Ketobacter alkanivorans: one gene and its partners. The protein of the gene in region 2 interacts with the protein of the main gene of each other region in a pairwise test. Links are inferred from orthologs where the notes say so. Each region holds a gene or a part of one and is shown on either strand. Other genes may lie near its edges.

What was found. Proteins that work in one complex are often made in the same cells at the same time.
Region 1: the proteins of grxD (region 2) and Kalk_RS17270 interact in binary tests that used the Escherichia coli proteins (3 or more experiments, as listed by UniProt). The link is inferred for Ketobacter alkanivorans from one-to-one orthologs.
Region 3: the proteins of grxD (region 2) and Kalk_RS20970 interact in binary tests that used the Escherichia coli proteins (3 or more experiments, as listed by UniProt). The link is inferred for Ketobacter alkanivorans from one-to-one orthologs.

The regions. Positions count from the first base shown.
Region 1 is NZ_CP022684.1:4,035,155-4,037,836, forward strand. It holds Kalk_RS17270 (BolA family protein), read left to right. Parts: upstream 1-1,050; coding sequence 1,051-1,314; downstream 1,315-2,682. Other genes in the region: mlaE (lipid asymmetry maintenance ABC transporter permease subunit MlaE), read left to right, coding at 1-199; mlaD (outer membrane lipid asymmetry maintenance protein MlaD), read left to right, coding at 201-665; Kalk_RS17265 (STAS domain-containing protein), read left to right, coding at 655-987; murA (UDP-N-acetylglucosamine 1-carboxyvinyltransferase), read left to right, coding at 1,333-2,595; hisG (ATP phosphoribosyltransferase), read left to right, coding at 2,610-2,682. UniProt on the Escherichia coli protein: Involved in cell resistance against acid stress.
Region 2 is NZ_CP022684.1:4,556,804-4,560,871, forward strand. Bases 561-3,321 are described here. They hold grxD (Grx4 family monothiol glutaredoxin), read left to right. Parts: upstream 561-1,659; coding sequence 1,660-1,983; downstream 1,984-3,321. Other genes in these bases: Kalk_RS19495 (molybdopterin oxidoreductase family protein), read left to right, coding at 561-1,583; Kalk_RS19505 (putative bifunctional diguanylate cyclase/phosphodiesterase), read right to left, coding at 2,062-3,321. In the rest of the region: more of Kalk_RS19495, read left to right, coding at 1-560; more of Kalk_RS19505, read right to left, coding at 3,322-4,068. UniProt on the Escherichia coli protein: Monothiol glutaredoxin involved in the biogenesis of iron-sulfur clusters.
Region 3 is NZ_CP022684.1:4,875,845-4,878,616, forward strand. It holds Kalk_RS20970 (BolA family protein), read left to right. Parts: upstream 1-1,104; coding sequence 1,105-1,440; downstream 1,441-2,772. Other genes in the region: Kalk_RS20965 (EAL domain-containing protein), read left to right, coding at 1-1,057; Kalk_RS20975 (YbaN family protein), read right to left, coding at 1,431-1,874; Kalk_RS20980 (hypothetical protein), read right to left, coding at 1,905-2,772. UniProt on the Escherichia coli protein: Transcriptional regulator that plays an important role in general stress response. Has many effects on cell morphology, cell growth and cell division. Acts by regulating the transcription of many genes, including dacA (PBP-5), dacC (PBP-6), ampC and mreB.

The DNA.
Region 1 (2,682 bases), 520 kb from region 2 along the record:
TGATGACGTGATGAATGGCTTCATCAAAAGCGTCGTATTCGGCATTGTGGTTACCTGGGTCGCGGTATTCCAGGGCTACGATACAGTGCCCACTTCCGAAGGTATCAGTCGGGCTACCACCCGTACGGTGGTTTATGCCTCCCTGGCGGTACTGGGATTAGACTTTATTTTAACCGCAGTCATGTTTGGAGAACTGTAAAATGCGCATGCGTACCTTGGAGTTGGCGGTTGGTGGATTCATGCTGATTGGCTTGCTGGCAATAATATTTCTGGCTCTGCGGGTGAGTGGCCTGTCGATGAACTCTGCTGAAGAGGTGTATCGCATCTCTGCCAAGTTCGAGAACATTGGCGGTCTGACCGCGCGGGCCAAAGTGACCATGGCGGGCGTCACAATCGGCCGGGTTACTAATATCTATCTGGATCGGGAAGACTTCGTCGGGGTAGTGGAAATGGAAATCTACAAAAATGTGGACAACCTTTCCAGCGACACCAGTGCTGCTATTTTGACCGCTGGGGTGCTGGGCGAGAAGTACATAGGCCTCAGCCAAGGCGCCGAGCTTGAGAACCTGGTGGAAGGCAGCGAAATCTACAACACCCAGTCAGCATTGGTGCTGGAAGATCTGATTGCCAAGTTTCTGGTGGGAAGAGTATCCGATGAGCCCTAGCAGCAATGGGCTGTCCGGCCTTGGTGTAAGCCTGATCCGGGTGAGCGATAATCAATTGGCCATCAGTGGCGACATGCTGTTTGCCTCCGCCACCCGCTTGCGCAGTGAAGGTCAGAAGCTGATTCCCGGTATGGCGGATCGAATCAGTGTCGATTTGTCTCAGGTTGGGCGGGTTGGCAGTGTGGGGATCTCGGTATTGATGTGCTGGTTACGCATGGCCCAGGTGCTGGGTAAGACGCTGGTTTTTGTCAATGCGCCGGACGATATGCTGGACGTAAGCCGGGTCAGCAGTCTGGATACGGTGATTCCCTTTTCTTCCTGATTTTAGCGTCGAATTTGTTTACAATGTCGCCTTTCAAACCCCAACGATCCCGGGTAGTTCTAAATGATCACAGCCGAAGATATTCAACAGCGCCTCGAAAGCGGTATTGAGGGTGCTCAGGCCATGGTACGACTGGACGGCAATAAATGCCTCGTCGCCGTGGCTTCTGCAGCCTTTGAGGGCTTGCGTTCCGTTAAAAAACAACAGTTGGTATATGCCTGCCTGAACGAACTGATTGCCAGTGGCGAACTGCACGCCGTCAGCATGCATACCTACACCCCATCCGAGTGGGAATCCCAGAAAAAGCTGGGTATCCCTGGATTCTGATCTGCACGAGGCCTCAACATGGATAAACTGATTATCACCGGGGGCGGCAGTCTCAACGGTGAAATCCGCATTTCCGGGTCAAAAAACTCTGCCTTGCCTGTGCTGGCAGCGACCCTGCTGTGTGATGAAAAGATGAAGGTCTGCAACCTGCCGCATCTGCAGGACATTACCACCATGATCGAATTGCTCGGTCAGATGGGGGTGGAGCTGATCATTGACGACAAGTTAAATGTGGAAGTGGAAGCCAATACCATCAAGCAGTTGGATGCGCCCTATGCTCTGGTCAAAACCATGCGCGCGTCCATTCTGGTGCTGGGCCCGATGCTGGCTCACTTCGGTGAGGCCCATGTTTCCCTGCCCGGAGGTTGCGCTATCGGCAGTCGCCCGGTGGATCTGCACATTCACGGCCTGCAGGCCATGGGTGCTGACGTTACTGTCGAGGGCGGTTACATCCATGCCTACAGCAAGGGCCGCCTGAAAGGCGCCCGTATCGTGTTGGAAACCGTAACCGTAACCGGCACCGAAAACCTGATGATGGCTGCCGCGCTGGCTGATGGTCAGACCATTCTGGAGAACGCTGCCCGTGAACCGGAAGTGGTGGATCTGGCAGATTGCCTGACGGCCATGGGCGCTGATATCAAGGGTGCAGGCACTGACACCATTATTATTAACGGTGTAGAGCGCCTGCATGCCTGTGAATACACCGTGATTCCTGATCGTATCGAAACGGGCACCTATCTGGTGGCGGGAGCCATCAGCCGTGGCAAGGTGAAGGTCAAGCATACTCGCCCGGATATTCTGGATGCGGTGCTGGCCAAGCTGGAAGACGCGGGCGCGACGGTGATCACAGGAGATGACTGGATCGAGCTGGATATGAAAGGTAATCGCCCCAAAGCGATTAATATTCGTACAGCACCTTATCCTGCTTTTCCCACGGATATGCAGGCCCAGTTCACCGCCTTGAATGCGGTGGCGGAGGGCACTGGCACCATTATAGAAACCATCTTTGAAAACCGGTTTATGCACGTCTCCGAGTTGAATCGTATGGGGGCGGACATCCATCTGGAAGGCAATACCGCCATCATCAAAGGGGTTGAGCGCCTTACCGGTGCGCCGGTTATGGCCACCGATCTGCGGGCTTCAGCCGGGTTGGTTCTGGCCGGGTTGGTGGCCGATGGTGATACCCTGGTGGATCGTATCTACCACATCGACCGTGGCTACGAATGTATTGAAGAGAAACTGCAAATGCTGGGTGCGACCATTCACCGCATACCATCGTAAAGAAAGAGTGCATCATGACAGCAAGAATACGCATTGCCCTGTCCAAGGGGCGCATACTGGATGAAACGCTGCCGCTGCTGAAAACGG
Region 2 (4,068 bases):
ACCCTATGGCGTCCAACGGCAGCCTGTGGAGCGTGCCTGGGTTTCGCTTACGGGCCAAGGCATTACAGAAGCGGGGCGGTAAGTTGGTTGTGATTGACCCCCGTCGCTCTGAAACGGCGGCAATAGCGGATCAGCATGCGTTTATCCGCCCCGGCACCGATGCCTTCCTGCTGCTGGCCATGGCGCGCGAGATCTTCGTCAACGGATGGGTGAAAACGGGACATCTTAGTGAGCATCTTGCTGATTTGGATCGGGCCGAGCAGGCGGTAGCCCCGTTTACCCTCGAGCTGGCCGCTGACAAAACTGGCGTTCCGGCAGCAACAGTTCGCCAGCTGGCCTATGATCTGGCGCACACTGAAAATGCGGTGATCTACGGCCGTATGGGCATTTCTGTGCAGCAGTTTGGTGCCATCTGCCAGTGGGGCATTCAGCTGCTGAACATTATTACCGGCCATCTGGATGTGCCCGGTGGTTACACCCTCAGCCTGCCTGCGGTGGACATGGTGTGGGGGCCGATGAATAAGGCTGGCCATTTCGATGTGTGGCAGACACGGGTGCGAGGGCTGCCTGAATTCGGTGGGGAGTTACCCTGTAGCGCGCTTGCCGAAGAGATCCTGACCCCTGGTGAGGGGCAGATCAAAGCCATGATTACCGGTGCTGGCAACCCGGTGCTGTCTACGCCTAATGGTGAGCAACTCGAAGCGGGCCTGGAAGGGCTGGAATTCATGGTGTCCATTGACTTTTACATCAATGAGACCACCCGGTTTGCCGATATTATTCTGCCCCCCACCAGCCCCTTGGAACACGATCACTATGATCTGGCGCTGGCACCTTTCGCTGTACGCAACATCGCTAAATACAGTCAGGCCGTGTTCGACAAGCCAGCGGGCGCGTTGCACGACTGGGAGATTCTTTCTGCTCTGGGTGAGCGCGTCAGTGCATTGAAAGGGGTGCAACCGGCACCGGTGTTCCCACCGGAAATGGTGTTGAATATGGGCCTACAAAGTGGCCCGTATAAAGATGAGCTTAATTTACAAGTGTTGAAGGATAACCCCCACGGTCTGGACATGGGGCCTCACGCTACCCAGTTTCCCGAGCGTTTGGTTCATGGTGACAAGTTGATTCGCTGTGCACCAGAGCCCGTGTTAAAGGATCTGGAGCGGTTGCTGGAGCAGGAACCCGACAGTGAAGACATGCCGTTTCGCTTGATCGGCCGCCGCCATGTGCGCAGCAACAATAGCTGGATGCATAATTACCAGCGTTTGGTTAAAGGTAAGGGGCGTTGCCAGCTTATGATGCATCCAGATGACGCCACCAAACTGGGTTTGCAAACCGGGCAGGCCGTGAAAGTCAGTTCCCGGGTGGGTGAGGTAATTGCCGAGCTGGAGGCCACCGACGAAGTGATGCCCGGTGTGGTGAGCTTGCCCCATGGTTGGGGCCACGGCCGCAAGGGGGTTAAAGCGGGTATTGCCCAGGCCCACCCTGGCGTGAGCGTAAATGACCTTACCGATGATCAGTTTGTGGATGAATTGTCCGGTAATGCGGCTCTTAACGGGGTGCCAGTGGCCATTATTGGGGCCTGAAACCACAAACTGTCTATGGTGTTAGCAAGGCTGTGTTTTGCTACAATAGCGCAACTTTTACATTGGTAGGTGCAATATGGAAACGCTTGACGTCATTAAAGATCAAATCAGTAGCAACCCGGTGTTGTTGTACATGAAAGGTTCACCGCAATTTCCTCAGTGTGGTTTTTCCGCCCGCGCCGTGGAAGCATTGATGACGGTGGGTAAGCCTTTCGCATACGTCAATATTCTTGAGCACCCTGATATCCGGGCTGAGCTGCCCAAGTATGCTAATTGGCCGACATTCCCACAGCTATGGGTGGCCGGTGAACTGGTCGGTGGCAGTGATATCATTCTGGAGATGGCTCAACAGGGCGAGTTAAAAACGATTGTTGAAGAAGCGGCTGGGCAGACTGAATAACCGTTTGCACTGTGCCTGATAAAAGAGCGCCTAAAGGCGCTCTTTTTGGTTTTAACTCCGATGACATGCCAGTGTAACTTAGGCGCCGATGCGATTAAGCCCGGCCAGGTGAACCCTGCTTTTGTTTCGAAAGTGTTCTTCAAAAAAGCGCATGGCCTCATCCGGTTCGGTTGGTCGCGCAAAGTAAAAGCCTTGAATGTAATCACACTCACGTTGTTGCAGCAGATCCAGTTGTTCTTTGGTTTCCACTCCCTCCGCCACTACATGCAGATTCAGGCTTTTTGCCAAACCGATAATGGCTTCCAGAACTTTCAGTGATTCTGGCTGGGAATCAATATCCCGAATAAAGGTGCGATCAATCTTCAAGGTATCGATCGGGAACTTCAGCAGATAGGCCAGGGATGAGTACCCTGTACCAAAATCATCCAGGGCAATACGAACCCCCAGAGCCTTGATCTGATTTAACAATTCTACGGCGTGTTTTTCGTTCTGCATCAGGCCGGATTCGGTGATTTCTACCTCTAGCTGATGGGGCTCGATGTCATAGGCATCCAGCGCATCCTTAATAGTTTGCAGCGGGTTGCCGTAGTTTAATTGCACTGGGGACAGGTTGGTGGAAACTGTGATGTTCCTGAACCCTTTTTTGTTCCAGTATTCGATCTGACGGCAGGTTTGCTCGATCGCCCAGTCACCTAAATTCTGAATATAGCCGGTATCCTCCGCCAGCGGGATGAAGACACCGGGGCTAATCATGCCTTTTTCGCTGTGATTCCACCGCATCAGGTTTTCAAACTCAAAGCGCATTTCACCGAACAGGGGCACTTTTGGTTGATAGTGAAGAACGAATTCATTGTTCGCGAGGGCAGAGCGCATCGAGGCTTCCAGCTCAATCCGTTCCAGCACGGGTTTGTTCATTTTGGAATCGTAGAAACGGGAGTTGTTCTTTCCACTGGCTTTTGCCGCATACATGGCAGTATCAGCATTTTTGAGCAGAGCTTCCGGGGTGCGGCCATCTTTCGGGAACATGGAGATACCGATACTGGCGCTGGTAAATACTTCATTTTCGTTGAGGTTAAAGGGCTTAGACAGTTTTTGCAGAATACGGTTGGCCACTTTAGCGGCTTCTTCCGGGGAATTGATTTTGGATAGCACCAGTGTGAATTCATCGCCACCCAAGCGCGCAATCATGGATTCTTTCTCACGCAGTGCCAGCGGGTGGGTAGGTGCCACCATATCGTGACTGCGAACGCACTCTTTGAGGCGACCGCTCACCCGCATTAAGAGTTCATCACCCACTTCATGGCCGAGCCCATCATTAATGTGTTTGAAGTTATCCAGATCAAAAAACAGTATCGCGACTTGGTGCCCGGAGACTTGCGATTTTTCAATCAGCTGTTGAATGGTGTCGATAAAACTTACTTTGTTGGGAAGCCCCGTAAGCGCATCGAAGTAGGCGAGTTCTTCAATGTGCTGGGAAGTATCGTGCAGGTGTTCTCGCATGGATTCGAACGATTGCGACAGCTCGCCCAGCTCGTCGGCGCGATTCAGCACTTTGACGGCATTAAAGTTGCCATTGCTGATATTGGTAACCAGGCTCTGCAGGCGTCTGAGAGGATTGGTCACCAGAACGGCTACGCTGCGATGCAGTATCAACAAACTGAGCAGCCCAGCAGCAATAGCGACATAACTCAGCATGTTATTCAGTGCTTCGCTGGCGGCGTCCATATCAACCATTGGAGTGAGGGAAATCATTTGCAGAGAATCAGCGATGTTACGAGTGTTCACCAGATAGCGGTTGCTGTTCCAATGAATGGTGTTGCCATCCTCTATCTTGGCAGTGGAGATCAGCTCTCTAATAGACCGGTCTTCTGTCAGGATCGTTTGTTTGGCCAGCAGTATCAACAGGACATGCGATGCACGTCGAGTGTTTTGTATGAAGCTTTCCAGTTGCTCAAGTTGTACTACGGTTCTTATTTTTAACCCAGAATCAGCGCCGTACTGGGTGATATATGACTGTGTCAGGGCAAGGTACAGATGTTGCCCGTCGTTGAAAAACATAGATGGCTGATTGGTCCAGCTCTCTGG
Region 3 (2,772 bases), 320 kb from region 2 along the record:
TTCTAACCGCTATGCATTTTTGCTGAGATCCATGGATGACGTTGCGGTGAACTTTGCCGTGGATGAAGTGGAAGTCTCGATGCAAAGGCCTTTCTTTTATCAAGGCATCGGGTTACAGCCTGGGGTGTCATTTGGAGTGGCCCGGCTCAGTGACACTGAGGCCTCTTTTGACTCCTTGTACCAGCATGCGTTAAATGCGTTGCGTGCGGATACCGAAAAAAACCTGTTGAAGGGTTACCAGCTGGAATCGGTGGATCAATATAATCCGCGCAATATCAGTCTGATCAATCAGCTACGACAGGCAATACAAGAGAACGAAATATCGCTGTATTTTCAGCCCGTTTATGATTTAAGCAGCAATCAGCCGTGTGGTATTGAGGTATTGACCCGATGGGATACATCTCATGGGGAGAAGGTCAACCCTAATGAGATATTCTATTTAGCTGAAGTTGGTGGCTTTGTGGCAGAGTTGACCTTGAAAGTCATGGAGCAGGCGATTTGTCATTATCTGACTGCCGTTGACCCCCAAGACAACCCGATAAAGCTGTCGGTGAATCTTTCCCCCAAGTGTCTGCGAGAGGATCGTTTTTTGGAAGAGGTGGGAATACTGCTAACCCGCTATCATATGCCCTCCAAAATGCTGTCGTTCGAAATCAAGGAGGCTGCCATCATAGAAGATCCGTGCATCACGCGAGAAGCGCTGAATCGCATTCGCTCTATGGGTATCAGTCTTACTATTGATGAGTTTGGAGCCGCCTACAGCAATTCCAGTTATATGAGCAGTTTGCCGGTGGCGGAAGTAAAGCTGGATCAGCGCATTGTGGCCAGGTTGGATAACAAGTTTCATTATGATTCGGTTGCGGGGCTCATAAATTTGTGTCGCGAGCAGGACATCAAGTTGGTGATTCACGGTGTTGAGGATGAGAGCACGTTGGCGCGCTTGGAGCAGATGGGATGCAGTTTTGCTCAGGGACATTATTTCTCTGCACCGGTGAAGGCAGGCGAGTTCCGGCTTGGCAAGGGGCAAATGCGACGCTCTCGTTATCAGCGGGCCTGAGCCAGATCGGTTATAATCGGCCCAATGCGTCCTAAGAGAAGATGATTATGTCAAAACCCTTTCCTGTTCAGGCGGCCATTGAGTCAAAACTCAGCCAGCACTTCAACCCAAGCCTGTTGCAAGTCGTGAACGAGAGCCATATGCACAGTGTTCCGGCCAATTCAGAGACCCATTTTAAAGTGGTTGTTGTGTCTGATCTGTTTACCGGCAAGCGATCCGTCGCGCGTCATCAGATGATCTATAAGGTGTTGTCTGAAGAGCTGGCGGGGCCGGTACATGCGCTTGCCATTCACACGTATACCGATGATGAGTGGCAGAAGACCGGGGCAGAAAGCCCTGATTCACCTACGTGTCGGGGAGGCAGTAAAGCCGATCAGCATTGATTGTCCAATGTGCTTGGCTTGTTGGTCACCACAGCATTGCCCTCAATTATCAGAGTCGGCATTCTTACGATGTAGATGGTTACACCGCTGGCAATAATCAACAGCAAAATCTTCAGTATTACAGCGCTCACAAAAAATAGCGCCGATGTGGATATAGTGAACCACAGCATAATAAGAATATAGGCTTTGGCTTTGAGGGGAATGCCTTTGCCATCAATGTAGAGGTGGATGTAAGGGCCAAGCTGAGGTTGATTTAAGAGCCAATCGTGGAAGCGTGTTGAGCTTTTGGCAAAGCAGCTGACGGCAAGAAGCAGAAACGGCGTAGTGGGCAGTAGTGGCAAAAAAATACCGATCACGCCCAACACTACAGAGAGCCAGCCCACTGTGATCAGGCTATAGCGAATGAAGATATTGAGCTGCTTTGCTTCTGCCATGTATGACTAACCATGAATAAACAATTGTGTTCAGAACCGCAGAACTAAACCTGTCGAAATACCCGTTTCTTCCCAGCTTACCTCATTCAATTGGGTTCTGCCACGGGACCCATCGGCGAAGAATACCGTGTCTTGTCCTGGGTCAGTACTCCAGTTTGTCAGGTGCCAATCGATCCAAAGCGATACCAGGTTGGAAAATTGATATGCGTAATTGATTCCCAGGCTGTATCCGGAGCCTGTAGCGCTCTGCTCAAAGCTTTTGGGGTGGGCGAAGTCGGAGCGCAGGTTCCAGTCGGCTTCTGCGGAGTAATCCAGCCATTGATATTTTGCGGTTAGATTTACGCGGTGATCGCGGGTTTCCAGCCCCCAGCCCATACCCACCCAGTAGACGTTCCATTGTGTGTCATAGCTGCTCTTTAAGGTGTTCCGAAATGGGCCTACGGCGGTGGGGTTGTCGGTGTTGATGGTTTGCAGACCTTCGGTCATAAGCATGTTTTGCTTTTTGGAGGTGAATCCGATCATGGGTTTCAGAACCTGAAAATCGCTTATTTGGTAACGTCGGGCCAAGCCTACACTGATGTCGGTCATGGATGAGTTGACGGCGGAGGAATAACTGCGGCTGTATTCATCCTGGCGATTATCGCTATCGTAATCGGAATCCTGTACGGTGCCTTCGTTGGCCGTTCCGGTACTGAAATCCACCAGCAGCTCATGGTCAGCAAGCCAGCCGCGGTGGAAGCGCATCAGGCTGGACATGTTGAACTGGCGAAAATTCACGTCTTTGTATGTGAGTTCTGACAGGATATTTGGGCCATCACTGCCACCGGCAATGTTCCACTGCAGGGTGCCTTGAGAGTTGCCAACGCCGGTGTTGAATTCGATATCATACGCCGACGCC